4 regions of the Streptomyces sp. NPDC031426 genome follow, and region 4 is predicted to be linked to each of the others. Evidence: riboswitches for the same ligand, from Rfam matches in the RefSeq annotation. Region 4 holds a riboswitch; each other region holds the start of a gene.
The links. Region 4 has a riboswitch for cyclic di-AMP ahead of ACZ5NH_RS28590 (M23 family metallopeptidase). Riboswitches for the same ligand answer to the same signal wherever they lie in the genome.
Positions count from the first base shown of each region.

Region 1 (7,278 bases), on a different contig from region 4:
GCGAGGGGCACGGCTGGAGACATCCCGGGGCTCGCGGGCTGAACGCGGCGAGTCGCACGGCCGGAAACGCGGAGTGACGGACAGCCGGAAGCGTGCCCCGGGCGCACGGCCTGAACGCTGCGAGGCGCACGGCCGGAATCCCGGCGCGACGGAGGACCCGCAATCGCGCCCGGGGCGCGGCCGGAGCTGTGGTGCGGTGTGTGACAGGCGTCCGGTCAGCCGGCGCGGTGGACCACCGCGTCGCACAGCTCCATCAGCGCGGCCTTGGCGTCGCACTCGCGCAGCGGCGCCAGCGCGGCCCGCGCCTCCTCCGCGTACCGCACGGTGTCCCGGCGGGCCTGCTCCAGCGCGGGGTGGGCGCGCAGCGCGACCAGCGCCTCGGCGTGTCGGGCGTCGTCACTGAGATCGGAGTCCAGCAGCTCGCACAGGGCGATGTCCTCGGCCAGGCCGAGCCGGGCCGCCCGCTCGCGCAGCCGGAGCACGGGCAGGGTCGCGATGCCCTCGCGCAGGTCGGTGCCCGGGGTCTTGCCGGACTCTTGCGAGTCGGAGGCGATGTCCAGGACGTCGTCGGCGAGCTGGAAGGCGACCCCGAGCCGCTCGCCGTACTGGGTGAGCACGTCCACGACCGTCTCGTCGGCACCGGACATCATCGCGCCGAACCGGCACGAGACCGCCACCAGCGAGCCCGTCTTTCCGCCGAGCACGTCCAGGTAGTGCTCGACCGGGTCACGGCCGTCGGAGGGACCGGCGGTCTCCAGGATCTGGCCCGTGACCAGCCGCTCGAAGGCGAGGGCCTGCACCCGGACCGCCTCGGGGCCGAGGTCGGCGAGGATCTGGGAGGCGCGGGCGAAGAGGAAGTCGCCGGTGAGGACCGCGACGGAGTTGCCCCAGCGGGTGTTGGCGCTGTCCACGCCGCGCCGCACGGCTGCCTCGTCCATGACGTCGTCGTGGTACAGCGTGGCCAGGTGGGTCAGCTCCACGACCACGGCCGAGGGCACGATGCCCGGCGCGTAGGGATCGCCGAACTGGGCCGCGAGCATTACGAGCAGCGGCCGGAACCGCTTCCCGCCGGCTCGTACGAGGTGCTGCGCGGCCTCCGTGATGAACGGGACCTCGCTCTTGGTGGCCTCGAGCAAGCCTTCCTCGACAGCCGCCAATCCGGCCTGGACATCGGCTTCCAGAGCCTGGTCCCGCACGCTCAGCCCGAACGGCCCGACGACGGTCACGAGGGGTCTCCTGTCTGCTGGTGTCTGCTGGCGATTACACGGTTTGTCGATAGGTCGCTGCCATCACTCAAGTCAGCGTATCCGGTCCCTGTTCGATCACCGATAGCGCCCACCGGTCCAGCCTGGGCGGTATCAGATCACGACCGGTATGTTTTTGATCAAGTAATAAGAGCGGACATTTGTCGACTTAACAGGAACCCACACACTTTGTCGCGAACCGAGGGGCGAGCGGAGTAATGCCTACACCCCGGACAACGACGGGCGCCACACCGGGGGTTCCGTCACGGGTTCCGCCATGGGCTCCGTCACGGCGTCCGCCGCGGGCTTCCACCGATCCACTCGAATCCATCTTGTCCGATTTGAAATACTTTGTTATTTAGTGAATTGGGTCACGGTGACCTCTGGCACCGAACGCCCACCGAACCCCCTTCCCCCCTTGCACCGTCCGCGAGTTGAGGGTTGGCAGCCGCAAAGGATCAAGTACCCCATATGACACAGACCAAGGTCAAATAGTGCATTGTGCGCATCAGGTACTTGTTTCGGACATGTGCTCTCGCATACGTTCCGGGCCGTCGGGCGGACGCCGAATCCTGCCGCCGCCCGTGTGACCCATCGACGAACTCATTCGTACGGCAGGAGCGGGGGACCCAGGTAAGTCGCCTGACCGGTCGGCATACGCCGCACCGGGACGGCTAGGGGTGAAGCCGTGCCTTCTCACGAAGGCGCGGCCGGGCACCTCCCCGCCCGAACCCGACAGCTCACCTCGTAGGCGACGGAGAGGACTTCCCATGCCTTCTGCCGCTCGGCACCGCCGCCCCCGCACCAACCGTCTCACCCGCACCCTCGCCGTCGTCGGCACCGGAGCCGCCGTCCTCGCCCTGCCGCTCATCGGCGCCGCCGGCGCCTCCGCGGCCACCGGCACGACGACCACCAAGCCGGCCTCCACCACCCTCGCCGGGTACCCGAACAACCTCGACGGCTGGATCCGCCACTCCCTCGCGATCATGGCCCAGAAGGGCATCCCGGGCACCTACAACGGCATCTACCGCAACATCATGCGGGAGTCCTCCGGTAACCCGTACGCCATCAACCTCTGGGACTCCAACGCCGCCAAGGGCATCCCGTCCAAGGGGCTGCTCCAGGTGATCGACCCGACCTTCAACGCGTACCACGTGGCAGGCACCGCCCTCAATCCGTACGACCCGGTCGCCAACATCACCGCGGCCTGCAACTACGCCGCCGCCCGGTACGGGTCCATCGACAACGTGTCCAGCGCGTACTGACCGGTCCCGCCGGCCGGCACGGCATCGGCCGCCCGGTGCGCCCACACCTGACGGAGGGGCGCACCGGGCGGCCGTCGCTTCTTCCCGAGACGGTCGTGCACCAGGACGCCGACTACGGGCCGGGGACGGCTGCGTACGGACCGAGGACGGCCGCGTACTGATGTGCCGGTCAGTCGGTCGGGAACAGCCTTTCGAGGACGACGGCGATGCCGTCGTCCTCGTTCGACAGAGTGATCTCGTCGGCCACCGCCTTCAGTTCGCCATGCGCGTTGGCCATGGCGACCCCATGTCCCGCCCAGTCGAACATCGGGATGTCGTTGGGCATGTCGCCGAACGCCAGCGCCTCCTCCGCCGCGACCCCGAGCCGCTCGGCAGCCAGCGCGAGACCGGTCGCCTTGGTCACCCCGGACGGCTGGAGCTCTACGGTCCCCGGCCCCGACATGGTGACCGTGGCCAGCGAGCCCACCACCGCGCGCGCCGCTTCCGCCAACTCGTCGTCCGACAGGAATGCGTGGCGCAGCAGCACCTTGCTGATCGGCGCGCACCACAAATCGTCGCGCCGGCCGACCCGCACCGCGGGCAGGGTCGGGTGCGGCATCCGGTACCCGGGCTCGATGAGCGTGAGCCCGTCGACCCCGTCCTGGTCGACGGCCGCGTACACCTGCCCCACCTCGGCCTCGATCTTGCCGAGCGCCGTCTCGGCCAGCTCCCGGTCCAGCCGGACCGACCACAGCAGGCGGCCGGTCCCGGCGTCGTACACCTGTGCACCCTGTCCGCACACCGCGAGCCCCGTGCAGCCGAGGTGCGCCAGCAGCGGCCGCACCCGCGGGGCCGGGCGGCCCGTCACCACCAGGTGCCGGGCACCGGCCCGCGCCCCCCGCGCGAGCGCGGCGAGCGACCGGTCGGAGACGGTGTCGTCGCCGCGCAGCAGTGTTCCGTCCAAGTCGGTGGCGATCAGTGAATATGTGGGGGAGGCTGCCATGATCAGAGAATACGGATACTGAGCCCCACCGACTCACCTTGTCGCCCTGCGCACTTACGTACTGGTCCACCCCAAGTAGTGCCCGTCGGCTCCTCGTTGAGAAGGGCGACAGGGCTTGCAGGAGGTCTCAGCCGTGGGCCGCCGCCAGGTGTTTCGTCAGGCGCGGTGAGGCGAACTCCGTGCCGCAGACGAAGCGCATCACCGGTCCGTACGACGACGCCGCCGGCAGACCGGTGAAGTACAGGCCAGGAACGGACGAGACGAAGCCGGGTCCGAGCTTCGGCGTGCCGCGGCTTACCGCGAGCCGGGTGCGCAGTTCGTGCCCGAGGAAGTCCATCGCCGCGATGTCGACCCGGTAGCCGGTGGCGGCGATGACATGGTCGGCGGTGAGCCGCTCGGTGTGCCCGCCGTGGGTGCGGACGGTGAGGACGGGGCTGCCGCCCGGTGCCTCGGCGTTCACGACCCGCTCCACGTCCTGCACCTGCACCGCGCTCTCGAAGCGCTCGCGCAGCCACCAGGCGCCGAGCGGACCGAGGACCCGGCGGACCAGGAAGTGGCGGGTGGCCTCGGGCAGGTAGCGGTAGGGGTGCGGGTAGTAGCTGAACGCCCACAGCGACCAGGCGCGTCCGAACGGGGACTCGGGGCGCAGCTTCGACTGCTTCCAGGGCGGCGCGCCGAAGGCGACCCGGCCGCGGCCGCGCGCGACGACACGCACGCGTGCCCCCGCCTCGGCGGCGAGCGCCGCCGTCTCCAGCGCGGACTGGCCCGCACCGACCACGATGAGCTCCTTGCCGGCGAAGCGGCTCAGGTCGTGGTGCTGGGAGCTGTGCGAGACCGGGCCGGTGGGCGCCGGACCGTCGGCCGCGGCTCCCGCGAGCTCCGCCGGCAGGTGCGCCAGGCCCGACAGGCCGGTGGCGACGACGACCGCGCGCGCGGTGAACATCTCCCCCGAGTCCAGCTTCAGCTCGAAGCCGCCGCTCTTGTCGCGGTCCACGGAGACGACCCGCACCCGCTCCAGGTCGGGGACGAGCTCGTGCTGGAACCACTCGCCGTAGCCGATGAACGTCCCCACCGGGATGATGTCCTCGTCGCCCACCAGGCGGCGGATGCCGGCCGCGTCGCAGTAGTCGCCGAGGGTGTGGCCGGGCTGTGGGCAGTCGAAATTCGAGGCGGCGGGCGTCGACTTCAGGAGCATGCCCTCGGGCATGTGGTCGCGCCAGCTGACCATGGGGTCGCCGAAGACGCGGACGGGGATACCGCGCGCCCGCAGATGGGCGGCGGTGGACAGGCCGAACGGCCCGGCCCCGATGATTGCAACCGGTCGAGTCACGAAGTCCCTCCCCAGGACATGGTGCGCCACTCTCTGTGTGGCTTTGCCTACTTCGTGGAGGTGCTGCTGCCGCGGCGGTTGGTCCGCCACAGCTGATAGAGGTGCTTCGCGCCCGGGCGCACGAAGCGGGCGAGCATCGTGAGGAACGGCAGCGGGTCGTCACCCGCGAGCCAGGCCAGCTCCGTCCCGCTCGCCTTCGCCGGCGCGTGCGGCGTCGTGTAGCCGCTGCGACGGTAGGCGAGAAGGGCGGGGAGGTCGATGTTCTCCACGATGTAGCGGTGGCCGGCGCGCTGTTCCCCCTCCGGAACGGGGCGGCCGGTCAGATTCAGGTGCATCGCGCGTACGACGTCCACACCCGACTCATTCTCGAAGAGCCGGAACTGGGCGCCCATGCGCGGGTTGAAGTCGAGGAGCTTGTACTGTCCGTCGCGCCGGTCGAAGCGCAGGTCGAGGTCGATGATGCCGCTGTAGCCGATCTGTTTGATGAAACGTGCGGCGAGGTCGGTGAGTTCCGGGTTGTCGACGACGTACGCGTTCGCCGTCATGCCGGCGTGCGGCGGCCATGAGCGGACCTTGACCCCGGTGAACAGGGCGACGGGGCTCGCGTCCTGGTCGAAGCAGGCGTGCACGATCCAGTCCTCGGCCTCCTCGCGCGGCAGGTACTCCTGGAGGATCACCCCCGGCCGCTCGCCCCAGTCGCGGGCGAGCGCGAGCAGGCCCTCGCGGGTGGCGATCCGCGTGGTGCCGTTGACTGCGGGCTGTTTGCGCCGGACGAACGCCTCACGGTTCTTGGCCACCACCGGGAAGCGGGCCGTGTCGGCGAAGGCGACGATGTCCTCGTACGACTCCGGGAACGCCGACGCGGGGCTCGCGATGCCGTGCTCCACACACAGTTCGTGCAGACCCTGCTTGCTGGCGAGCCGGCGCGGCAGCGAGGGGTCCACGCGCGGGAAGAGAAAGCAACCAGCCAGATCGTCCTGGTGCTCGGCGATCAGTACGGCGGCCTCCTCGTCGGTCGGGACGAGGACGGCGGGGCGGCCGATCCGGCGGCCGATCCGCAGCAGGCCCTCGACCAGGTGGCCCTGGTCCTCCGCACCGGTCGTCGGCCACACGAAGGCCTTCTTCAGATAACGGGAGGAGGCCGCGGGCGTGTACGCGTCCTCGGTGATGGCGTACATGGGCACGCCGAGCCGGCCCAGGCTGCGGATCGCGCCGACGCCGCCGTGGTGCAGCGGATAGTCGCCGAACTTGACGATCAGTCCTGGTACGTCCCGGTCCGCCTCGAACGGCACGCCGACGGTGTCTCCGGCCACGGGTCCCCCCACGTGTCCCCCCAATGGAACGGACCCACCCCGTCCGTGTCCCAAAGGACGCTAAGCCGGAATTGCCGCCTCCGACAAGGCCTATTCGGACATTGCGAACTCTTTAGACAGGGTGCGAGCAACCTTTCGAAGACCCTGTGACACACATCTTTCGGACACCGTGGCGGGTGCTGCAGAGGGCTCTGCCCAAGACACGCATCGCGGCCGTAACGTGTGGCGCGACTTCATGGAACGATCGCCATGCACGGCCCGGATGAGAGTGAGGCAGCACCCCATGCCCCCCTTCGACGTCCCCGAGGGCGACCCCTTCGGCCCGCACAACCTTCCCTATGGCGTGTTCTCGCCCTCCGGCAGCACGGAACGGAGGGTCGGTGTCCGGCTCGGGGACCAGGTCCTCGACGCGGGCGCCGCGGCCGCCGCCCTCGGCTCGCCGCACCACGCGCTGCTCGCGCGGCCCACCCTCAACGCGCTGCTGGCCGCCGGCCGCCCGGCCTGGTCGGAGGTACGACGCGCCGTCACGTCCTGGGTCACGGACCCCGCGCACCGCGAGGCCGTCGAGCCGCTGTTCCACCCCCTGTCCGAGGTGACCCTGCACCTGCCCTTCGAGGTGGCGGACTACGTCGACTTCTACTCCTCGGAGAACCACGCCCGTAACGTCGGCCGGATCTTCCGTCCGGACGCCGAGGACTCCCTCACGCCCAACTGGAAGCATCTGCCGATCGGTTATCACGGCCGCTCCGGCACGGTCGTCGTCTCCGGCACGGACGTCGTACGGCCGTCCGGGCAGCGCAAGGCCCCGGCCGACCCGGCGCCCGTGTTCGGCCCGTCGATCCGGCTGGACATCGAGGCCGAGGTCGGCTTCGTCGTGGGCGTGCCGTCCGAGCTGGGCAGGCCGGTCGCGCTCGGGGACTTCCGCGACCACGTCTTCGGGCTGTGCCTGCTGAACGACTGGTCCGCGCGGGACATCCAGGCCTGGGAGTACGTCCCCCTCGGCCCCTTCCTCGGGAAGTCCTTCGCGACCTCGGTGTCGGCATGGATCACCCCGCTGGGGGCGCTGGAGCACGCGCGCGTGGCGCCTCCGGAGCGCACGCACCCGCTGCTGTCCTACCTGGACGACTCGGCACCCGGTATCGAG
Region 1 covers NZ_JBVIJE010000011.1:90,288-97,565, reverse strand. The annotation lists gene ACZ5NH_RS23770 (polyprenyl synthetase family protein) at 216-1,226, opposite strand; cyclic di-AMP (ydaO/yuaA leader) riboswitch at 1,830-2,011, shown strand; gene ACZ5NH_RS23765 (transglycosylase SLT domain-containing protein) at 2,015-2,509, shown strand; gene ACZ5NH_RS23760 (HAD family hydrolase) at 2,679-3,491, opposite strand; gene ACZ5NH_RS23755 (FAD-dependent oxidoreductase) at 3,619-4,821, opposite strand; gene ACZ5NH_RS23750 (carboxylate--amine ligase) at 4,869-6,113, opposite strand; gene fahA (fumarylacetoacetase) at 6,418-7,278, shown strand, end outside.
Region 1: it holds a riboswitch for cyclic di-AMP, as region 4 does, so the genes downstream of both, ACZ5NH_RS23765 (transglycosylase SLT domain-containing protein) here and ACZ5NH_RS28590 (M23 family metallopeptidase) in region 4, are expected to answer to the same signal.

Region 2 (7,278 bases), on a different contig from region 4:
CAGTGACTCGGCGAGGTCGGTCATCCGCAGCCGCCGGTCCGGCGCGTCGGACAGGTTGGCCAGCACGGAGTAGAACAGATGCGGCATGCCGGCGTCCTGCTGGAGCTGTCGGTCGATCGCGTCCTCCAGGAGGTGCGTCGCGGCGAGATAGGCGCGCCAGGCGCGCTGCTCCTCGGGGGTGAGCCAGCGGGTCGTCATGCCGCCAGTGTAAGTTTGTTTCAAACTTGAACCAAGATCGACCTTCAACCGAGCCTCGCCTCGCAGGAGACCGCGCCGATGTCGTACCCGTACGTGCTGCTGTCCGCCGCCGTCTCCCTCGACGGCTACCTCGACGACACCAGCCCCGACCGGCTCCTGCTGTCCAGCCCGGCCGACTTCGACCGGGTCGACGCGGTACGGGCCTCCGTCGACGCCATCCTGATCGGCGCCGGCACGATCCGCGCCGACAACCCGCGGCTGCTGGTCAACTCCGCCGAGCGACGCGCCGCCCGCGTCCGGGCGGGCAAGCCGGAGTACCCGCTCAAGGTGACCGTCACCGCCACCGGCGACCTCGACCCCGACGCCAACTTCTGGCACACCGGCGGCGACAAGCTCGTCTACACGACCGACCAGGGCGCCGAGCGGACGGTCCGCCGCGTCGGCGACACCGCCGACGTCGTCCCGCTCGGCCCCGGCCTCGACTGGCGGGCCCTGCTGTCCCACCTGCACGACGTGCGCGGAGTCGGACGGCTCATGGTCGAGGGCGGCGGCACGGTGCACACCCAGCTGCTGCAGCTGGGTCTCGCCGACGAGCTCCAGCTCGTCCTCGCGCCGCTGTTCGTCGGCGACCCGGCCGCGCCTCGCCTGTTCGGCCCCGGCGGCTATCAGGCCGGCCGGCTGCGCCTGACCGAGACCCGCCGGATCGAGGACGTGGTCCTCATGCGCTACGAGCCCACCGCCCCCGGCACCGGGTCGGCCGCCACCGCCGCCGACCGGCACTGGCTGCGCACCGCCTGTGAACTCGCCGCGCTGTGCCCGCCCTCGGAGACGGCGTTCAGCGTCGGCGCGGTGGTGGTCGCAGCCGACGGTACGGAGCTGGCTCGCGGCCACTCCCGGGAGGGCGAGGATCCCGTGGTCCATGCGGAGGAGGCCGCCCTGGCGAAGGTCGACCCGGCGGATCCCCGGTTGGCCGGTGCCACGGTGTACAGCAGCCTGGAGCCGTGTGCCCGGCGTGCCTCGCGGCCCGCGGCCTGTGCCGAGCTGATCCTTCGGGCGGGGGTACGGCGAGTGGTCACGGCGTGGCAGGAGCCCGACACGTTCGTCGCGGGAGCCGACGGTACGGGGGTGCTGGTCAAGGGGGGTGGGGATGTCGTCGCACTGCCCGAGCTGGAGGAACTCGCCAAGGCGCCGAACCGGCATCTGCTGGGCTGAGCCGCGCACACACTCAGGGCCCGGAATCCTTTGGATTCCGGGCCCTGAGCCTTCAGTAGCGGGGACAGGATTTGAACCTGCGACCTCTGGGTTATGAGCCCAGCGAGCTACCGAGCTGCTCCACCCCGCGTCGTTGTGTCTCTACTGTACACCACACGCTCACCCCCTCGGCGCCACACCGCCCGCGCCCCCTCGCCGGCCCGTGGTCGCGGTGATCGGCTTCACGGACGGTGACCGGACGGCAGCCCTCCGCATAACATCTGAGACACCATCAAAAATGCCGACACTCATGTAAGGTGGTCAACTCGCCCGATTTGCAGGGTTCCTGACCGGTAAGTCCACGGCCGAAAACCTTAATGATCAAGCCGAACGGCTTGGAAAGTGGCTGTCGGGTCTATTAACGTTCGATAACGCAGCGCGGTCGTCCCAGCCGTCACAAGAGACGGCTCCGTGCGCACGCGCCGAATCCCGCAAGGGAGCCGGGGAACCACCACCTTGGGGTGAATCGCGCGAATGCCGCAGTTGGTATACGCGCGTAGGAGACCTTCCTGCTCCGAACCCGTCAGCTAACCCGGTAGGCGGAGGAAGGAAAGGAGCACGCCCGCGTGGCGTCCAACCGGCCCGTCCCAGAAGCCCCGTTCATGCCCCCGCAAGCCCAGCCGGAGACCTTCGGCTACGGTGCCTACCGCGCCGAGGAGGGGCCCTGGGAGGAGTGGAATCCCACCGAGGACTCCGTCGCCCCGCTCCGCGGCCGGCACCGCGTCGCCAAACAGCGCGGCGGTTTCGCGCGCAGCTCCACCGTCCTCGGCGTCGGCGTGATGGCCGCGGTCGGCGCGGGCGGCATGGCCAGCGCGAACACCGGCAAGCCGCCGGTCTCCATCTCCCTGCCGGATCTGGACTCCGTCGAGCACATCTTCGGCGCCGGCTCCTCCGACGCGCACCAGGCCACCACCGGCCTCAGCAAGGTGGGCGTGAGCACGGACAGCGCCGACAGCGGCAACGCCGGCGAGGCCCTGCGCAACCGGATCATGGCCCAGGCCGAGCAGCAGAAGGGCCGGGCCGACAGCAAGGCCACCGCCGCCGCGATCGCCGCCGCCGACCAGCAGACCGCCGACGCGGCCGCCAAGGCGGAGAAGGCGGCCGCCGCCAAGGCCGCCGCCGCCAAGCAGCAGGCGGAGGCCGACGCCGAGAAGGCCGCCGAGGCCAAGCGGCTCGCCGAGCTGGCCAAGCAGTACACGCTGCCGGTCGTCTCGTACACGATCACCGGCACCTTCGGGCAGCCCGGCGCGATGTGGTCCTCCGGCTACCACACCGGCCTCGACTTCGCCGCCCCCACCGGCACCCTCATCAAGGCCGTCCACAGCGGAACGGTCACCGAGGCGGGCTGGGCCGGCGCCTACGGCTACCGCACCGTCATCACCCTGGACGACGGCACCGAGCTGTGGTTCTGCCACCAGTCCTCGATCAACGTCTCCGTCGGCCAGAAGGTCTCCACCGGCCAGGTCATCGGCCGGGTCGGCGCCACCGGCAACGTCACCGGCCCGCACCTGCACCTGGAGGTCCACCCGAACGGCCAGGCCACCGCCATCGACCCGGCGCCCTGGCTGCGCGATAAGGGCCTCACCCCCTGACAGCCGTCTGTCCGTGGGACTTTGCACCGGCGGCGGAATGCGATCATCTGTCGCCGGTGTTGATGCAGAGCATGACTTCTCTGCGCACACTCGGCTCCTCCGACCTCGAGGTCTTCCCGCTCTGCCTCGGCGGCAACGTCTTCGGCTGGACCGCCGACGAGGAGACCTCCTTCGCCGTCCTCGACGCCTACACGGCGGCCGGGGGCAACTTCATCGACACCGCCGACTCGTACTCGGCCTGGATCGAGGGCCACAAGGGCGGCGAGTCCGAGACGGTCATCGGCAAGTGGGTCAAGTCCCGAGGCAACCGTGACCGCGTCGTCATCGCGACCAAGGTCAGCCAGCACCCCGAGTTCCAGGGGCTGTCCGCCGCCAACATCAAGGCCGCCGCCGACGCCTCCCTGCGCCGCCTGGACACCGACTACATCGACCTCTACTACACCCACTTCGACAAGCCCGAGATCCCGGTGGAGGAGATCATCGGCGCGCTGGACGAGCTGGTGAAGGCGGGCAAGGTCCGCCACATCGCCGCCTCCAACATCAGCCCCGAGCGCCTGAAGGCCTCGCTCGACTTCTCCGACCGCGAGGGCCTGGCCCGCTATGTCGCCCTCCAGCCGCACTACAACCTCGTCTCCCGCGACACCTACGAGGGCCCGCTGCAGGACCTGGCCGCCAAGGAGGGCCTGTCCTCCGTGCCCTACTTCTCCCTCGCCGCGGGCTTCCTGACCGGCAAGTACCGCCCCGGCAGCAAGGTCGACAGCGCCCGTGCGGGCCGCGCCCAGGAGTACGCCGAGTCCGAGCGCGGCCAGAAGGTCCTCGCGGCGCTCGACGAGATCGCCGCCGCCCACGACGCCCCCGTCGCCACGGTCGCCCTCGCCTGGCTCGCGGCCCAGCCGACGATCACCGCCCCGATCGCCTCGGCCCGCACACTGGACCAGCTCCCGGCCCTGCTGGGCGTGGTGGACCTGAAGCTGACGGACGAGGAAGTGGCGAGCCTGACGAAGGCGTCGGCCTGACCCTTCCGGTGACTTCTCCGGCCGACAGCTGACCTCTTTCCGCCGCGACGGCGCTCAGCCACGACGGCGGATTCCGGCGGTGCCGAACCCTCCGCCACCCGACCGGCTAGTACTGGTACGGGTTGTAAGCGGAGTAGGGCACCGCCGGATAGCCGTAACCCGGCCCATACGCCGTAGGCGCCGGCACGGGCGCCGCGTACATCGGCCGAACCTGCGGAGCAACTCGCGCGGCGTACTCCAACGCCGGCCGGGCCGCTTCCCTCCGCTGCCACAGCTCGTCCAGCAGCTCCCGCTCCCGTAGGACGAAGTCGGCCCCTGCCTTCCCCTTGCGTCCCCGGTGCCGCAGGAAGGCGAGCGAGGTGGCGTACGCCTCGTACTGGGCCACCGCCCGCGCCGCCGGCCGGCCACCGTGGTGCCGGGCGTAGTCACGGGCCGTCCGCCGCGCCCGCATCGACCCGAGCGCGAGCGGCTCGGCCGGCCCCAGCCACCCGGCCAGCACATACGCCGCCAGCTCCGCCCGCACGGTCCGCAGCTCCCGCTGCCGGGTCCAGATCGCGAGCCAGGTCAGCAGCCCGAACACAGGCACCATGAATCCGCCGTAGACGGCGAAGAACCCGAACTCGCCGAAGGTGGAGGAGCCGTTCCAGAAGGCGTGCATGCTCATCGCGAGCAGCAGACCGCCGAGCGGCAGCAGCACCCGCCGGGCGCGCTGCCGCTCGGCGGAGAACGCGGCGAAGCCGAAGCCGAGGCCGGTGAGGGTGGTGAACAGGGGGTGCGCGAACGGGGACATCACGATGCGCACGAAGAAGGTGGCGGCGGTGACGGAGGCGATGCCGGGGCCGCCGCTGACCTGGTCGGCGCCGAAGGCCGTACCCAGGTAGAGGATGTTCTCGGTGAACGCGAACCCGGTGGCGGTGATGCCCGCTATCACCACCCCGTCGACGACCCCGGTGAAGTCACGTCTGCGGAAGAGAAAGACGAGCAGGACGGCGGCGGCCTTGGCGGACTCCTCCACGATGGGCGCGATCACGGTGGCGCCCAGGGTGTCGGCACCGGCCGGATCGGCGGTGGCGGTGGCTATCCACTTGGTCGCGAAGCTGTTGGCGACGATGGCTATCAGCGCCGCCGCGCACGCCCCCCAGGCGAAGGCGAAGACCAGGTTCCGCCAGGGCCCCGGCTCCACCCGGTCCAGCCACCGGAAGGCGGCTATCAGCCAGGGCACGGGCAGCACGGCGAGACCGAGCCCGACGAGGAATCCCTCGGTGCCGGTCTGCCTGCGCACCAGCGCGAGGATGACGAGACCGGACAGCGCGAGCAGTGTGATCAGTGCTCCGTACCGCACCCACCTGCGCTGCCACCAGTGCGGATGGCGGAGCAGCACGGGGCTGTGCGGGCCCGGGGGATACGTCGGAAACGGAGGACTGGTGGCCACGGCATCGACCCTAACGGTGTCGGGACGCGGGGCTGGAGCGGTTTACCGGCCCGGATGCGGTACGCGACGGAAGAGCAGATCGTTCACCACATGTCCCTTGTCCAGTCCCTGCCCCTCGAAACGGGTCAGCGGCCGGAACTCGGGGCGCGTGGCGAAACCGCCGCCCGCCTGCGTGTTCTCGAAGTCGGGATGGGCGCTGAGCACCTCGAGCATCTGCTCGGCGTACGGCTCCCAGTCGGTCGCGCAGTGCACGATCGCTCCGGGCTTCAGCCGGGTCGCGGCGAGCGTCAGGAACTCGGGCTGGATGAGCCGCCGCTTGTGGTGCCGCTTCTTGGGCCAGGGGTCCGGGAAGTAGACCCGCAGCCCGTCGAGCGAGTCGGGGGTGAGCATCTCGCGGAGCAGGATGATCGCGTCGCCGTTGCCCACGCGGACGTGGGACAGCCCGTTCCGGTCGGCGAGAGCCAGCAGATTGCCCTGGCCCGGGGTGTGCACGTCGACGGCGAGGATGTTGGTGTCCGGGTCGGCGGCGGCCATCTGCGCGGTGGCCTCGCCCATCCCGAACCCGATCTCCAGGACGACGGGCCGTTCGTTCCCGAACAGCTCGCCGAGGTCGATGACCTGCTGCCCGTCGATGTCCAGCCCCCACTTGGGCCACAGCCGCTGCAGGGCGTCCGCCTGCCCGGCGGTCACCCGGCTGCGCCGCGGCTGGAAACTCCGGATCCGCCGCTCGAAGTGCGACCCGGCGGGATCGGCCTTGGGACCGTCCGGAAAGCGTGGCTCCCCCTTGGCCCGGGTGTGCCGGACGGACACGCCGGGGGTGTGGGTGGCCGGCGAGGGGGCTTCGGGGGCGTTGAGGAAGTCAGACACAGTAGGACAGATTTTACGGCCCGGCACTGACGAACGGACCGGCGCCCGGGACGGCCACTACAGCGAACCGAGCATGTCCAGCACCCGGCGCCCCACCTCCCGCCCGATCAGCAGGGAAGCGGTCGCCGCGGGCGAGGGCGCGTTCAGCACATGCACGGCACGAGCCCCCTCCTTGATCAAGAAGTCGTCCACCAGCGTCCCGTCCCGCAGCACCGCCTGCGCCCGCACCCCGGCGGGGGCCCGCACCAGGTCGTCCGACTCCGCTCCGGGCAGCAGTCTGCGCACCGCCTCCAGGAACGCCCCCTTGGACAGCGAGCGGTGCAGCTCCCCCGCGCCGTATCTCCAGTGCCGCCGGGCGATCGCCCACGACCCCGGCCACGCCATGGTCCCGGCCAGCTCCCGGGGGCGTACGACCCCCCAGCCGTACCCCTCCCGGGCCAGGGCCGGCACCGCGTTGGGGCCGATGTGCACGCCTCCGTCGATGCCCCGGGTCAGATGGACCCCGAGGAAGGGGAAGGCCGGATCCGGCACCGGATACACCAGCCCGCGCACCAGCTCCGGCCGCGCCAGCTCGTAGTACTCCCCGCGGAACGGCACGATCCGCACCTCGGGCTCGTCCCCGGTCAGCCGCGCCAGCTCGTCGCAGTACAGCCCGGCGCAGTTCACCAGCACGCGCGCGCGTACGACGTCTCCGCCCGAGGTGAGCACGGCCACGCCCCGCTCCGGCCGCCGGTCCACCCGTACGACCCGCGCCCCGTACCGGATCTCCGCGCCCGAGCCCCGCGCCAGCTGCCGGGCGACCCCCACGAAGTCGCACACCCCGGTGGTGCCGACGTGTATCGCCGCCAGCCCGCGCACCTCGGGCTCGTACTCACCGATCTGGGCGGATCCCAGCTCCCGCACCGGAATGCCGTTCTCCCGG
Region 2 covers NZ_JBVIJE010000007.1:452,624-459,901, forward strand. The annotation lists gene ACZ5NH_RS17670 (MarR family winged helix-turn-helix transcriptional regulator) at 1-198, opposite strand, end outside; gene ACZ5NH_RS17675 (dihydrofolate reductase family protein) at 277-1,410, shown strand; tRNA gene ACZ5NH_RS17680 (tRNA-Met) at 1,467-1,540, opposite strand; cyclic di-AMP (ydaO/yuaA leader) riboswitch at 1,860-2,006, shown strand; gene ACZ5NH_RS17685 (M23 family metallopeptidase) at 2,016-3,041, shown strand; gene ACZ5NH_RS17690 (aldo/keto reductase) at 3,113-4,057, shown strand; gene ACZ5NH_RS17695 (PrsW family intramembrane metalloprotease) at 4,164-5,489, opposite strand; gene trmB (tRNA (guanosine(46)-N7)-methyltransferase TrmB) at 5,532-6,356, opposite strand; gene lhgO (L-2-hydroxyglutarate oxidase) at 6,414-7,278, opposite strand, start outside.
Region 2: it holds a riboswitch for cyclic di-AMP, as region 4 does, so the genes downstream of both, ACZ5NH_RS17685 (M23 family metallopeptidase) here and ACZ5NH_RS28590 (M23 family metallopeptidase) in region 4, are expected to answer to the same signal.

Region 3 (7,278 bases), on a different contig from region 4:
TACGCCTCGTCCACGCGCTTGAGCGCCTGCGGGAAACTGATCTTCTCGCGCTGGGAGAGGGCGTCGATCATCGCCTCCGCGCGCTCGCCGATGCCCCGCTTGGGCACGTTGAGGATGCGGCGCAGCGGCACCGAGTCCTCGGGGTTGGCGAGGACGCGCAGATAGGCCAGGACGTCCCGGACCTCCTTGCGCTCGTAGAAGCGGACCCCGCCGACGACCTTGTAGGGCAGGCCGACGCGGATGAAGACCTCTTCGAAGACACGGGACTGGGCGTTGGTGCGGTAGAAGACGGCGACATCGCCCGCCCTGGCCTCGCGCGCGTCGACCAGACGGTCTATCTCGTCGGCGACGAACTGGGCCTCGTCGTGCTCGGTGTCGGCGACGTAACCGGTGATCCGCGCGCCCTGGCCGGCGTTGGTCCACAGGTTCTTCGGGCGGCGGGACTCGTTGCGCTCGATGACCGCGTTGGCGGCGGACAGGATGGTCTGTGTGGAGCGGTAGTTCTGCTCCAGCAGGATCGTCGTCGCGTTCGGGTAGTCCTCCTCGAACTGGAGGATGTTGCGGATCGTCGCGCCCCGGAAGGCGTAGATCGACTGGTCCGCGTCACCCACGACGCACAGTTCGGCGGGCGGGAGGTCGTGCTCGCTCGGCGGGATGTCCTCGCTGTGTTCGCCGGTGCCGACGAGTTCGCGCACGAGCGCGTACTGCGCGTGGTTGGTGTCCTGGTACTCGTCGACGAGGACATGCCGGAAGCGGCGGCGGTAGTGCCCGGCGACGTCCGGGAAGGCACGCAGCAGGTTGACCGTCGTCATGATCAGGTCGTCGAAGTCGAGCGCGTTGGCCTCGCGCAGGCGCGACTGGTAGAGCGCGTAGGCCTGGGCGAGGGTCTTCTCGAAGCCGTCGGTGGCCTGGGCGGCGAAGTCCTCCTCGTCGATCAGCTCGTTCTTCAGGTTGCTGATCTTCGCGCTGAACGATTTGGGCGGGAAGCGCTTGGGGTCGAGGTCCAGGTCGCGGCAGACCAGGGCCATCAGGCGCTTGCTGTCGGCGGCGTCGTAGATGGAGAAGCTGGAGGTGAAACCGAGCTTCTTGCTCTCCCGGCGCAGGATGCGCACGCACGCGCTGTGGAAGGTCATCACCCACATCGCGTTCGCGCGCGGGCCGACGAGGTGCTCGACGCGCTCCTTCATCTCGCCCGCGGCCTTGTTGGTGAAGGTGATCGCGAGGATCTGGCCCGGGTGCACATGCCGCTCGGCGAGCAGGTGGGCGATGCGGTGGGTGAGCACACGGGTCTTGCCGGAGCCGGCGCCGGCGACGATGAGCAGCGGGGAGCCGGCGTGCACGACCGCGGCGCGCTGGTTGTCGTTCAGCCCCTCCAGCAGCGCCGCCGCGTCGAGGGCGGGACGCGGGGCGCCGTCGCGGTAGTACGCGTCCCGGTCCGGCGGCACGTCGAACTTCCCGCCGAACAGATCGTCCGGAAGCGGCTCCGGAGCGTGATCGTCCTCGGGCGGCGGCGGGGGCTCCTCCTCGCGCCCGCGAGGGGCCTGGAGGTCCGCCAGGAAGCTGTCGTCAAAGAGGCTGCTCATCGCTCTACGAGTCTAGGGCTCCCCACCGACAACCGGTCGCCGTCCCCGGAACACGGCCGCCCCGGAAAGCAGTTGATCTTCGCCGTCGAACGGCCCGCGCCCTGCTCACAGAGGGGCACCGTCCGATGACTCAGAAGCGAAACCTGGCTCAGGTCACGAAAATGTATCGGACATATCACGCACCAACCTTCACAGGAGTCACACGAGTTGGCTAGCGTGCGTTCGGGCCGCACGACCCCTACCGGCGAACCTCGCCGGGCCGCGCGGCCCCCGCCGAGTCCGGCGTGCCCCGCAGGGCGCCCGGAGCCGGGGACCCACCGACCTTTGGGGTGAATCGGCCGGCTCCCACCTGGGACGCCGCCGTAGGGCAACCCTTCCGAACCACCGCCCGAACCCGACAGCTAACCCGGTAGGCGGCCCACTGGAAGGAGTCGCCTCTCTTGGCGTCGCACCGCAAGCCGCGCCCCGGCGGGACCATCGGAACCGGCCTTCGCGCTCCCGCCCTCGCCACCGCCGCCCTCACCTCCATGGCCGTGCTCTCGCAGACCGCGGAGGCCGCCCCGGGTACCGATCGCGCCAAGCCGACCCTGGAGGAGGTCGAGAAGAAGGTCGACGATCTCTACCGCCAGGCGGAGTCGGCGACCCAGAAGTACAACGCGGCCAAGGAGCGGACCGGCAAACAGCGCGGCCGCGTCGACGCCCTGCGCGAGGACGTCGCCCGGCGCACGGCACGCCTCAACAAGGCCCGTGAGGAGCTGGGCTCCTTCGCCGCGGCCCAGTACCGCACCGGCGCCGCCGCTCCGGACACGGCCACCTTCCTGCTGGCGAACGACCCGCAGGACTACTTCGACCAGACCCAGCTGATGAATCGGCTGACCTCGCGGGAGAAGAGCGCGGTCGACGACTTCATCGGCGAGCAGGCCGCGACGATGAAGAAGCGGCGGGAGGCCGCGGAGAGCCTGCAGACGCTGAGCGACTCGCAGCACGACCTGCAGACCGCCAAGGCAACCGTGCAGAAGAAACTGGCCTCGGCGCGGGAACTGCTGTCGCAGCTGACGGCCCAGGAGAAGGCGCGGCTGGCCGCCATCGAGCGGCAGAAGGAGCAGGAGGCGGCGCGCAAGGCGGCCGAGCTGGCGAAGCAGCAGGCGGCTCAGCAGCAGGCCGACTCGTCCTCGTCGTCGTCCACCGCCACGGGGTCCGGCTCCGGATCGGGTTCGACGGGCTCCGGCTCGACGGGGTCCACCACCACGTCCAGCACGTCCAGCTCGTACGACACGAAGGCAGAGAAGGCGATCGCCTTCGCCCGCGCGCAGATCGGCAAGCCGTATGTGTGGGGCGCCACCGGGCCGGACTCCTACGACTGCTCGGGCCTCACCCAGGCCGCCTGGAAGGCCGCCGGCGTCAGCCTCCCGCGCACCACGTACGACCAGGTCAACGCGGGCACCACGGTCTCGCTCGCCGACGCGCGGCCGGGCGACCTGATCTTCTTCTACGACGACATCAGCCACGTCGGCGTCTACATAGGCAACGGCATGATGATCCACGCCCCGAAGCCGGGCGCGTACGTCCGCGAGGAGTCGATCTACTACGGCGGCGAGTCGATCATCCACAGCGTGGTCCGCCCGGGCTGACTGACCACCCACCCCGGGCACGGGCGCGCCCCGCTCCACGCGCGCGTGCCGCCGAATTGCCGGACCACGCGCGCAGGTGCCGGCGGCTTGGGGGCCTCGCCTTGAGGCCTCCGGGCGCGCGTCGGCTCATCACGTGCCGATGCGCGCGTACGGGCGTTTTCCGCGTCCCCGCGCGCGTGCGGCCGTTCCTGCGTCGATGCGCGGGATGTGCCGGCCTTCCTGCGTCCACGGGGACTCGGGCATGTACCTGTGGAACGCCGACGACCGCGGCGTGCTGCGCACCGCGACGGTCGCGCTGCTCGTGCTGGATCTGGTCTGCTACGTCGTCCTGCTGGCCGCCGAGGCGGCCCGGCTACCACGTGCTGCGCTGGGCGACGGTGTTCCCGATGGGGATGATGGCGGTGGCGGCGCTGTCTGCCGCGACCGTCTTCGGCGTCCCGTGGCTCACCTGGCCGGGACGGGTGCTGCTGTGGGCGGCGGTGGCGGTGTGGCTCGCGGTCGCCGCCGGTGCGGTGCTCGCGGCCCGCGCCGGCGGCAGGGACGGCTGACCGTCAGGTCCACAGGACGGCGATGAAGATGTTCGCCATGGTCAGCAGACCGACCACCCCGAACACGCTCTTGTCGATCTTCTCCTCGTCGCGCTTCACATAGACCAACCCGAGGATCACGATCAGCAGCGCCAGCTTGATGCCGATCTTGATGGTGTTGACGTGGTGGTCGTCGGCCTGGTTGAGGCCGACCAGGACCACGCCGGTGACCAGCATGGTCAGCGCGCCGTGCAGCATCGCGGGCACGAACCGGGCCGTGCCCTGGCCCATCGCCTTCATCTGGGTGAGGAAACCGCCGAGCAGCGCGGCGATGCCGATGATGTGCAGGCCGACGAAGAGATGGATGAGTACGTCCATGGGCCCGGAGCCTAACCAGGGGCCCGGAGGCCTCCTGCCACCGGCCCCGGACACAGCGGTCGGCGGTCGGCGGTCGGCGGTCGGCGGTCGGCGGTCGCACGGAGGATCTTGCATATATGCGCCCCATAGCACCCCACGGCTCCCGTCCATCCCACTTTCCGCACTTCGGTCACCGCGCTCTGTGAAGGCGACGACTCCAGAACGGCCACATGGTCACTTGCAGTCACATCCCGGTCCATCGAGGCCAGTTCCGTACACCGCGTTACCTACTCGTCACAGTCGGGCCTAGCGTCCTCCCCCAGGTGACCGGCTCCCCACCGCCGCCCGGGCCAGGGGCGGCCGTCGGCCACCACCGCCGAGAAGGGTCCGGCGGTGGCCCGCTTCCCCTGTGCGGGCCGCCGCCGGGCACACGGACTCTCGGTCGTGCGAGTCGTACGGAAGGACGTGACGGTCCAGGTGGCAGCGCACCGCAAGGCCCGGCAACGCTCGATGGGCGGCCATACGGCCCGGACGGCCGCCACGCTCGCCCTGGCGGGCGCGGCCACCGCGACGGGGTTCGACGGGACCGGACACGCCGAGCCACAGCTGACCCCGGCGCAGGTGAAGGCCAAGGTGGACCAGCTCTACCAGGACGCCGAGGCCGCGACCGAGAAGTACGACGGCGCGAAGGAGAAGGCGGACACTGAGCAGCGGCGGCTGAACGCGCTGCGCGACGAGACCGCCCGCAAGCAGCAGAAGCTCAACACCGCCCGGGACGCGCTGGGTTCGTTCGCGGCGGCGCAGTACCGCGAGGGCGGCTTCGCACCGACCTGGCAGCTGGTCCTGTCCGGCGACCCCGACCGGTACCTGGACGACGCCGCGTTCGTGGAGCGGGCCGGTGACCGGCAGGCCGCCGCCGTGTCCGGGGTGCGCGAACAACTGCGGGAGATCGAGCAACTGCGGGGCGCGGCACGCATCGAGCTGCAGTCGCTGCGGTCCCGGCGGGCCGAGCTGCGGCGGCAGAAGAGGACCATCACCGGCAAGCTGGACGAGGCCCGGCGGCTGCTGGCGCGGCTCAGCCCACAGCAGCGGTCCGAGGTCGCCGGTGACGGCAGCGCGCTGGGACGCGCCTCCCGCTCGGCCTCGGATGCCCGGGACTCCCTGGAGCAGGCCGGTACGGCCGCGGCCCCGAACGCGCGCGCCGAGGCGGCCGTCGCGTACGCCTACGCCAAGCTCGGCAGCCCCTATGTGTGGGGCGCGGCAGGACCGAACGCCTTCGACTGCTCGGGCCTGGTCCAGGCCGCCTACCGCTCCGCCGGCATCTCCCTGCCCCGCACCACCTATGCCCAGATCGACGCGGGCCGCCGCGTCTCCCGCTCCGAACTACAGCCCGGGGACCTGGTGTTCTTCTACTCGGGGATCAGCCACGTCGGCATCTACGTGGGCAACGGGCAGATCATCCACGCCCCGAACCCCTCGGCACCGGTCCGGCTGGCCCCGGTCGACCTGATGCCGTTCGCCGGGGCGACCCGGGTGGCGTAGGGGCGAGCCCGCAGGGGTCAGACCAGTCGGCGGGCCGTAGCCCAGCGGGTCAGTTCATGGCGGTTGGACAGCTGGAGCTTGCGCAGGACCGCCGAGACATGGGACTCGACCGTCTTCACCGAGATGTACAGCTGCTTGGCGATCTCCTTGTAGGCGTAACCACGGGCGATCAGGCGCAGCACCTCGCGCTCGCGCTGGGTGAGGCGGTCCAGGTCCTCGTCCACGGGCGGGGCATCGGTGGAGGCGAAGGCGTCCAGGACGAACCCGGCCAGGCGCGGGGAGAAGACGGCGTCGCCCTCCTGGACGCGGAAGATCGAGTCGACCAGGTCGGTGCCGGTGATGGTCTTGGTGACATAGCCGCGGGCACCGCCGCGGATCACACCGATCACGTCCTCCGCCGCGTCCGAGACGGACAGCGCGAGGAAGCGCACGGGCCGCTCGGTGTCCGCCATCAAAGCCGCGCACCGGCGCAGCACTTCGACTCCGCCGCCGCCCGGGAGGTGGACGTCGAGGAGGACCACCTCGGGCCGGGTCGCGGTGATGACCGTGACCGCCTGGTCGACGTCCGCGGCCTCGCCGACCACCTCGACACCGGTCTCGGCGGTCTGCCCGATCTCGGCCTGGACGCCGGTGCGGAACATCCGGTGGTCGTCCACGAGCACCACCCGCACGTGCCGTCCGCCCGCGCCGCCGTCGGCGGCCCCGGACCCGGCCCCCTCGGGGGCGCCCGCCGTGCCGTTCGCCTCGGTCGCGTCGCTCATGACGTCCTCTCCGCCCTCTCCATCTCCAACTCGACCTCCGTGCCGCCGCCCGGCACCGACCGCAGCCGGGCCGTGCCGCCGTTGCGTTCCATGCGGCCGATGATCGATTCTCTAACGCCCATGCGGTCGGCGGGTATCGAGTCGAGGTCGAAGCCGGGACCGCGGTCGCGTACGGACACGAAGACGGTCCTGCCCTCGACTTCGGCGTAGACCTGTACGGCACCGCCCTCGCCACCGTACTTGGCCGCGTTCACCATCGCCTCGCGCGCGGCCTGCATCTGCGCGCCGGTCCTCTCGTCCAGTGGGCAGTCGCCGACGATGACGACCTCGATGGGCACACCGTGCTTGTCCTCCACCTCGGCGGCGTTGCGCCGCACCGCCTCGGCGACCGTGTCCGGCTCGTCGGCCTCGTCCTTGCCGGTGCCCTCCGGCTTGTACAGCCAGGTGCGCAGGTCGCGCTCCTGGGCGCGGGCGAGGCGGCGCACCTCGCCCGCGTTGTCGGCGTTGCGCTGGATCAGGGTGAGGGTGTGCAGCACGGAGTCATGGACGTGGGCGGCGACCTCCGCACGCTCCTGGGCGCGGATGCGCATCAGGCGTTCCTCGGACAGGTCCTGGGTCATGCGGACCAGATACGGACCGGCGAGGAGCGTGATGCCGACGAGGACGGCGAGGGCCGCCTGCAGGACCGCGCCGAGATGGGCGGCCGAGCCCTGCAGCCAGAAGATCGCGGACACACCGGCCGTGACGAGCAGGACACCGCCGGCCGCGCGCAGCAGGGTCAGGGTTCGGCGCCGGCGGCCGACCTCGACCCAGCGGGCCCGGCGGGCGTTGTCCGCCTGGCGCCAGACGAGGGCGACACCGGCCGCGACGAGGACGG
Region 3 covers NZ_JBVIJE010000011.1:274,232-281,509, reverse strand. The annotation lists gene pcrA (DNA helicase PcrA) at 1-1,583, opposite strand, end outside; cyclic di-AMP (ydaO/yuaA leader) riboswitch at 1,889-1,994, shown strand; gene ACZ5NH_RS24715 (C40 family peptidase) at 2,024-3,214, shown strand; partial or broken gene ACZ5NH_RS24710 (SLAC1 family transporter) at 3,456-3,762, shown strand; gene ACZ5NH_RS24705 (hypothetical protein) at 3,766-4,119, opposite strand; gene ACZ5NH_RS24700 (C40 family peptidase) at 4,576-5,640, shown strand; gene ACZ5NH_RS24695 (LuxR C-terminal-related transcriptional regulator) at 5,658-6,401, opposite strand; gene ACZ5NH_RS24690 (ATP-binding protein) at 6,398-7,278, opposite strand, start outside.
Region 3: it holds a riboswitch for cyclic di-AMP, as region 4 does, so the genes downstream of both, ACZ5NH_RS24715 (C40 family peptidase) here and ACZ5NH_RS28590 (M23 family metallopeptidase) in region 4, are expected to answer to the same signal.

Region 4 (7,278 bases):
GGTAGCCGAGGGCGCGGGCGGCTTCGGCGGCGGCGTCGGCAGTGGGTGCGGGCAGCGCGCGCCGCACGGGGATGCCGTACTTGCCGAGCAGCTCGCAGGTCTCCGCGTCGGAGATCGTGAGCCCTTCCCCGCGCGCGAGCAGCTCACCGATCAGCCGCGCGGCCCCCTTCTCGTCGATGTCGTCGTACTCGGGCACCTTCCCCGGGTCCATGGCCTCCCGCCGCCACTGCCCGTACTTGACGGCTTCGGCCAACGCCCGCACGGCACGTTCGGCGGCGGGGTAGGCGGGGATGAGGTGCATGCCCTCCGGAGGACTGGCCGCACCCGCTCCCGCGGTGGGCAGGCGTTCCGCAGCGCGGAACAGGCGGGCACCGCCCTCGGTGCCGGGTGCCTTGTCAACGGCCGCGGGTGCGGTGCTGGCCGCAGCCGACAACGCCTCCGCAAGCCCCCCGAGCTCCACATGCACCACCAGCACCGGCTTCCCCGGAATGGCAGCCGCGGCCGACCGCAACGCCTCCGCCAGCTCCGCATCCCCCGGCGACGCTTCCCCGATCGCGGGGATCGCCGTCACCACGACGGAGTCGCACGACTCGTCGGCCAGCGCAGCTCCCAGTGCCCGATGGAAGTCCTCCGCCGTCGCCCCCGTCGTCAGGTCCAGCGGACGCGAAGGCCGCAGCCCCTCCGCCAGACACCGGTCGTACGTCAGCACGCCCAGCGACTCCGAGTTCCCCAGGATCGCCACCCTCGGCCCCGCCGGCAGCGGCTGCCGGGCGAGCAGCAGCCCCGCGTCGACCAGCTCGGTGATCGTGTCGACCCGGATCACCCCGGCCTGCCGCAGCAGCGCGGAGACGGTGGCGTGCGGCAGCCGGGTGGCCCGCACCGCGTGTCCCTGCGGGGCGGACCCGTCCCCCTGCACCACGACCAGCGGCTTCGCCGCCGCCGTCCGGCGCGCGAGGCGCGTGAACTTGCGCGGGTTACCGATGGACTCCAGGTACATGAGGACGACGTCGGTCTCGGGGTCGTCGTACCAGTACTGGAGGACGTCGTTGCCGGAGACGTCCGCGCGGTTGCCGGCGGAGACGAAGGTGGACACGCCGGTGACCCCGGTGACCCCTCCGCCGCGCCGGTGCAGCCGGGACAGCAGGGCGATGCCGATGGCACCGGACTGGGCGAACATCCCGATGCGGCCGGGGCGGGGCATCTCCGGGGCGAGGGAGGCGTTGAGGCGCACGTCGGGCGCGGTGTTGATGATCCCGAAGGCGTTCGGGCCGATGATCCGCATGCCGTACGCGCGTGCCTGCCGCACGAGGGCCCGCTGCCGCTCGCGCCCCTCGGGCCCGCTCTCGGCGTACCCGGCGGAGAGCACGACGAGCCCCTGCACCCCGTGTTCCCCGCACTCGGCGACCACGGCGGGCACGTGCTCGGCCGGTACGGCGACCACGGCGAGGTCCACCGGACCGCCGATGTCCCGCACGCGCCGGTAGGCCGGCACCCCGTCGACCTCGCCGAGGCCCTCCGGGAAGGCGTTGTTCACGGCGTGCAGCAGGCCGCCGTAGCCGGCGTCCCGGATGTTGCCGAGGACGCTGCGGCCCACGCCGCCGGGGGCGCGGCCGACGCCGACGACCGCCACCGAGCCGGGCATGAGCAGGCGCCGTACCGAGCGCGCCTCGGCGCGCTGCTCGCGCGCTCGCTGCACGGCGAGGGAGCGGTCGGTGGGTTCGAGGTCGAACTCCAGGCGGACGACGCCGTCCTCGAAGCTGCGCTTCTGGGTGTAGCCGGCGTCCGTGAACACCTTGATCATCTTGGTGTTGGCGGGCAGCACCTCGGCGGCGAAGCGGCGGATGCCGCGCTCGCGGGCGACCGCCGCGATGTGTTCCAGCAGGGCGGAGGCGACCCCGCGGCCCTGGTGCGCGTCCTGCACCAGGAAGGCGACCTCGGCCTCGTCGGCGGGCGCGGAGGCGGGCATGCCGTCGGCGCCGATGCGGTCATAGCGTACGGTGGCGATGAACTCGCCGCCGATGGTGGCCGCGAGTCCCACCCGGTCCACAAAGTCGTGGTGCGTGAAGCGGTGGACGTCCTTGGCGGAGAGTCTGGGGTACGGCGCGAAGAAGCGGTAGTACTTCGACTCGTCCGAGACCTGCTCGTAGAAGCTGACCAGGCGGTCGGCGTCATCAACGGTGATGGGCCTGATGCGCGCGGTACCACCGTCGCGCAGCACCACGTCCGCCTCCCAGTGGGCGGGGTACTGGTGCCGGTCCTGCCGGTCCGCCGAGGTCTGCATGGGCCCCAGAGTACGGCTCGCGTCCGACAACGGCGCAGGGCAGTCTGTGGAGGACGGAAGCCGGAACCGAGGCCGCGGTTCCGACGCCACGCCGGGCGGACGAAGGTCCGCTCCGGGGCATGCTTCGCGATATGGGAAACTGGTCTAGACAACCCTGAAGACTGAAGGGCAGCAACACATGGCTGAGCGCCGCGTCAACGTCGGCTGGGCCGAGGGCCTCCACGCCCGCCCCGCCTCCATCTTCGTCCGAGCCGCCACGGCCGCAGGCGTCCCGGTGACGATCGCCAAGGCTGACGGCAACCCCGTCAACGCGGCCTCCATGCTGGCTGTCCTGGGCCTGGGCGCCCAGGGCGGCGAGGAGATCGTGCTGGCCTCCGACGCCGAGGGTGCGGACGTCGCCCTCGACCGTCTGGCCAAGCTGGTCGCCGAGGGCCTCGAGGAACTGCCCGAGACGGTCTGAACAGCAGCACGCTGACACACCGGAGCCGCGTCGCCCTTTTCGGGCGGCGCGGCTCTGCGTTTCCGGGCTCTTTGCGCGCACACCGGAATTGAGGCAGCGGGAAATACTGCGCAGCCGAATACCTCTTCTTTGTATACGGCGCCCGTGTTAATGCCGCAGGCCCGACATGTTTACGGCATGTTGCGAAGTCCTCACACGCTCGCCGGCCCCGGAAAAGCGCAGCCGGTGCACGGCCGTCGCGCGCTCGGTGTGCAGCGCCGTGAGCGCCCGCGCACGCTCCCCGTCGCCGCGCGCCACCGCGTCGACGATGGCGCCGTGCTCCGTCCAGTAGTCCACCGGGCTCGACGGCGCCTCCACCGCGTACATCCAGGCGATCTTGTGCCGAAGCTGGCTGAGCATCGCGGTCAGCGAGGGGCTGCCCGAGGCCTGGGCGAGCGTCTCGTGGAACCAGCCGCCCAGCGACCGCAGATCGTCGCTGCTGCCCCTGCGGGCCCGCTCCTGGCCCAGCCTGACCAGGCCGCGCAGCACCTTCAGATGGGCCTCGGTGCGCCGCTGGGCGGCCCTGGCGGCCCCGAGCGGCTCCAGCAGCAGGCGCATCTCCAGCAGGTCGGCGGCCTCCTGCTCGGTCGGCTCGGCCACGCACGCGCCCGCGTGCCGGCGGGTCACCACGAAGCCCTCGGCCTCCAGGGTGCGCAGGGCCTCGCGGACGGGGACGCGCGAGACGCCGTAGCGGCGGGCCAGGACTTCCTCGGTCAGCCGGCCGCCGCGCTCGTAGACCCCCGCGACGATGTCGTCCCGGATGGCCGTGCACACCGAGTGCGCCGGAATACGCATGACCGACCTCCGCTTTAATCCCCGTGAAACGTCGACGATGGACGCCTGTTCCGTGACTCTATTCCAATGAGCCGGAATTTCCGACGGCGGGCCGGAATCCATGGATATTTTTTGGTCAGCGGATCGGGTGGCGCCCGTGAAAAGACGACGAAAGCCCCGGCTCGGTGAGCCGGGGCTTCGCATGCCAGGCGATGAGGCGTCAGACGTTCACGCCGTGCTTGCGGAGGTAGGCGACGGGGTCGACGTCCGAGCCGTAGTCGGGGGTCGTACGGGCCTCGAAGTGCAGGTGCGGGCCCGTGGTGTTGCCGGTCGCGCCGGACAGGGCGATCTGCTGGCCCGGCGTGACCTGCTGGCCCACCGAGACGCCGATCGACGACAGGTGGCCGTACTGGGTGTACATGCCGTCGGCCATCCTGATCACGATCTGGTTGCCGTACGCGCCGCCCCAGCCGGTGGAGACGACGGTGCCGGAGCCGACCGCGTGCACCGGGGTGCCGCTCGCCGCGTGGAAGTCGATGCCGGTGTGCGTGCCGGAGGACCACAGCGAGCTGCTCGCCTTGTAGCCGGTGGAGACGTAGGAGTTCGCGATCGGGGCGACGAAGGTGCTCATCAGGCGCTTGCGCTCGGCCTCCCGGGCGGCGCGGGCCCTGGCCTCGCGCTCCTCCTTCGCCCTCTTCGCCGCGGCCTCCTCGGCCGCCTTGTGCTCGGCGGCCCGCTGCTGCGCGGCGGCCTGCGCGTCGATGTGCTCGGCCACGTCGTCGCTCAGGGTGAGGACCGGCGTGAGGCCGGTCTGCTCCACGGTGTTCTCGGCGGCGAGCGCCGGGGAGGCGGCCAGGGTGCCGATGACACCGGTGGTGGTGAGGGCCGCGATGCCTGCCGCCTGAGCGGTGGTGCGCTTGACCCGGCCGGGCTTGCGGTGCTTCCCGGTGGCGCACATGAACGCCATGGAGTGGCTGGTCCTTTCCTTCCCTCTCGCCTACCGGGTTAGCTGACGGGTTCGGAGCAGGAAGGTCTCCTACGGGTCCCCTCGCGAAGCGCGGGCGCCCGATTCACCCCAGGGACTGCGTGGGTCCCCGGCTCCCCTGGCTCGCGCCGTACGGGGACTCGGCGATGGCTGTCCGGTGCCGCGGGTGCGGCGCACTGCTACCGACGAACAGCCCGGGTGACGCTACGTAAGCCTGCTTTCGAACCCCAAACGGATCCAGGCTTTTGTAGCGCATCCCACAGGGCAGACAGGCAACCTCCGCCTCAAATCGGGCATCCCGGTAAGGGAGTGAGAACGGCAGGGGCCCTGACGGTCCAAAGACCGTCAGGGCCCCACGCGCGTGCGGTTACTCGGCCGCCACGACCGTCACTTCACCGATGCCGAGTGCCTCCACCGGTGCCTTGATCTGGGAGGCGTCACCGACGAGGACGGTCACCAGACGGTCCACCGGGAAGGCGTTCACCACGGCCGCCGTGGCCTCCACCGTGCCCGTCGCGGCCAGCTGCTGATAGAGCGTCGCCTGGAAGTCGTCGGGCAGGTACTGCTCGACCTGGTCGGCCAGCGTGCTCGCGACGGCCGCCGCGGTCTCGTACTTCAGCGGCGCCACCCCGACGAGGTTCTGCACGGCCACGTCCCGCTCGGCGTCGGTCAGACCGTCCGCCGCGAGGGTGCGCAGCACCTTCCACAGGTCCTCCAGCGCCGGGCCGGTGTTGGGGGTGTCCACGGAGCCGCTGATGGCGAGCATCGAGGCGCCCGTGCCGTCCGGTGCGGACCGGAGGACCTGGCCGAAGGAGCGCACACCGTAGGTGTAGCCCTTCTCCTCGCGCAGGACCCGGTCCAGGCGGGAGGTGAGGGTGCCGCCGAGGCAGTAGGTGCCGAGCACCTGGGCGGGCCACACCCGGTCGTGCCGGTCGGGGCCGACGCGGCCGATGAGCAGCTGCGTCTGCACGGCGCCGGGCCGGTCCACGATGACCACGCGCCCGGTGTCGTCGGCGGTCACCGGCGGCACGGGCCGCGGCTCGCCCGGCGTGCCGGTCCAGGCGCCCAGGGTGTCGCCGAGCAGCGCGTCCAGGTCGACCCCGGTAAGGTCGCCGACCACCACCGCGGTGGCCGTGGCGGGGCGTACGTGCCGGCCGTAGAAGGCACGTACGGCGGCGGCGTCGATCTTCTCGACGGTCTCCTCGGTGCCCTGGCGGGGCCGCGACATGCGCGAGGCCACCGGGAACAGCTCCTTGGAGAGCTCCTTGGCGGCCCGGCGGGAGGGGTTGGCCAGCTCGTGCGGGATCTCGTCCAGGCGGTTGCGGACCAGCCGCTCCACCTCGCTGTCGGCGAAGGCGGGCGCGCGCAGCGCGTCGGCGAGCAGGCCGAGGCCCTTGGCCAGGCGCGAGGCGGGGACCTCCAGGCTGAGCCGGACGCCGGGGTGGTCGGCGTGCGAGTCCAGCGTGGCGCCCGCGCGCTCCAGCTCGGCGGCGAACTCCTCGGCGGAGTGCTTGTCGGTGCCCTCGGAGAAGGCCCGCGCCATGATCGTGGCGACGCCGTCCAGGCCGGCCGGCTCGGCGTCCAGGGGCGCGTCCAGCAGCACCTCGACGGCGACGACCTGCTGGCCGGGGCGGTGGCAGCGCAGCACGGTCAGGCCGTTGTCGAGCGCGGTGCGCTCGGGCGCCGGGAACGCCCAGGGCCTGGCCTCGCCGGCCTGCGGCTGGGGATGGAAGTCCATGGTGGCGAGCTCGGTCACTTGGCCGTCTCCTCGTTCTCGTTACCGGCCTCTACGGTGGCTTCCTGCTCCGGGTCCTCGGGAACGTCGGCGTCCGGGGCCTGCTCCGGGGACTTCGGCTCATACACCAGGACCGCCCGGTTGTCGGGGCGCAGACGGGCCTGGGCGACCTCCTGGACCTCCTGGGGGGTCACCTCCAGGACGCGCTTGACGGCGGTGAGGGCGAGCTGCGGGTCGCCGAACAGGACGGCGTACCGGCACAGTTCGTCGGCGCGGCCGGCGACCGTGCCCAGCCGGTCCAGCCACTCGCGCTCCAACTGGGCCTGGGCGCGCTCCATCTCCTCGGCCGTGGGGCCCTCCTCGGCGAACCGGGCCAGCTCCTCGTCGATGGCGGTCTCGATGACCGGCACCTCGACGTCACCGGAGGTCTTCACGTCCAGCCAGCCCATGGAGGGCGCGCCGGCGAGGCGCAGCAGGCCGAAGCCGGCCGCGACGGCCGTACGGTCGCGGCGGACCAGCCGGTTGTACAGGCGGGAGGACTCGCCGCCGCCGAGGATGGTCAGGGCGAGATCGGCGGCGTCGCACGCGCGCGTGCCGTCGTGCGGAAGGCGGTAGGCGGCCATCAGGGCGCGCGCCGGAACCTCCTCGACGACGACCTCGCGCTTCTGCTCGCCGATGACGTCCGGCAGGGAGCCCTCGCGAGGGGCGGCCTTGCCGTCGTGGGACGGGATGGAACCGAAGTACTTCTCGATCCAGGCGAGGGTCTGCTTGGGGTCGATGTCGCCGACCACGGAGAGCACCGCGTTGTTCGGCGCGTAGTAGGTGCGGAAGAACTGGCGGGCGTCCTCCAGGGTGGCCGCGTCCAGGTCCGCCATCGAGCCGATCGGCGTGTGGTGGTAGGGGTGGCCCTCCGGGTACGACAGGGCGGTCAGCTTCTCGAAGGCGGTGCCGTAGGGCACGTTGTCGTAGCGCTGGCGGCGCTCGTTCTTGACGACGTCCCGCTG
Region 4 covers NZ_JBVIJE010000015.1:122,134-129,411, reverse strand. The annotation lists gene ACZ5NH_RS28605 (bifunctional acetate--CoA ligase family protein/GNAT family N-acetyltransferase) at 1-2,281, opposite strand, end outside; gene ACZ5NH_RS28600 (HPr family phosphocarrier protein) at 2,460-2,741, shown strand; gene ACZ5NH_RS28595 (GntR family transcriptional regulator) at 2,889-3,575, opposite strand; gene ACZ5NH_RS28590 (M23 family metallopeptidase) at 3,775-4,521, opposite strand; cyclic di-AMP (ydaO/yuaA leader) riboswitch at 4,534-4,695, opposite strand; gene ACZ5NH_RS28585 (M16 family metallopeptidase) at 4,907-6,295, opposite strand; gene ACZ5NH_RS28580 (M16 family metallopeptidase) at 6,292-7,278, opposite strand, start outside.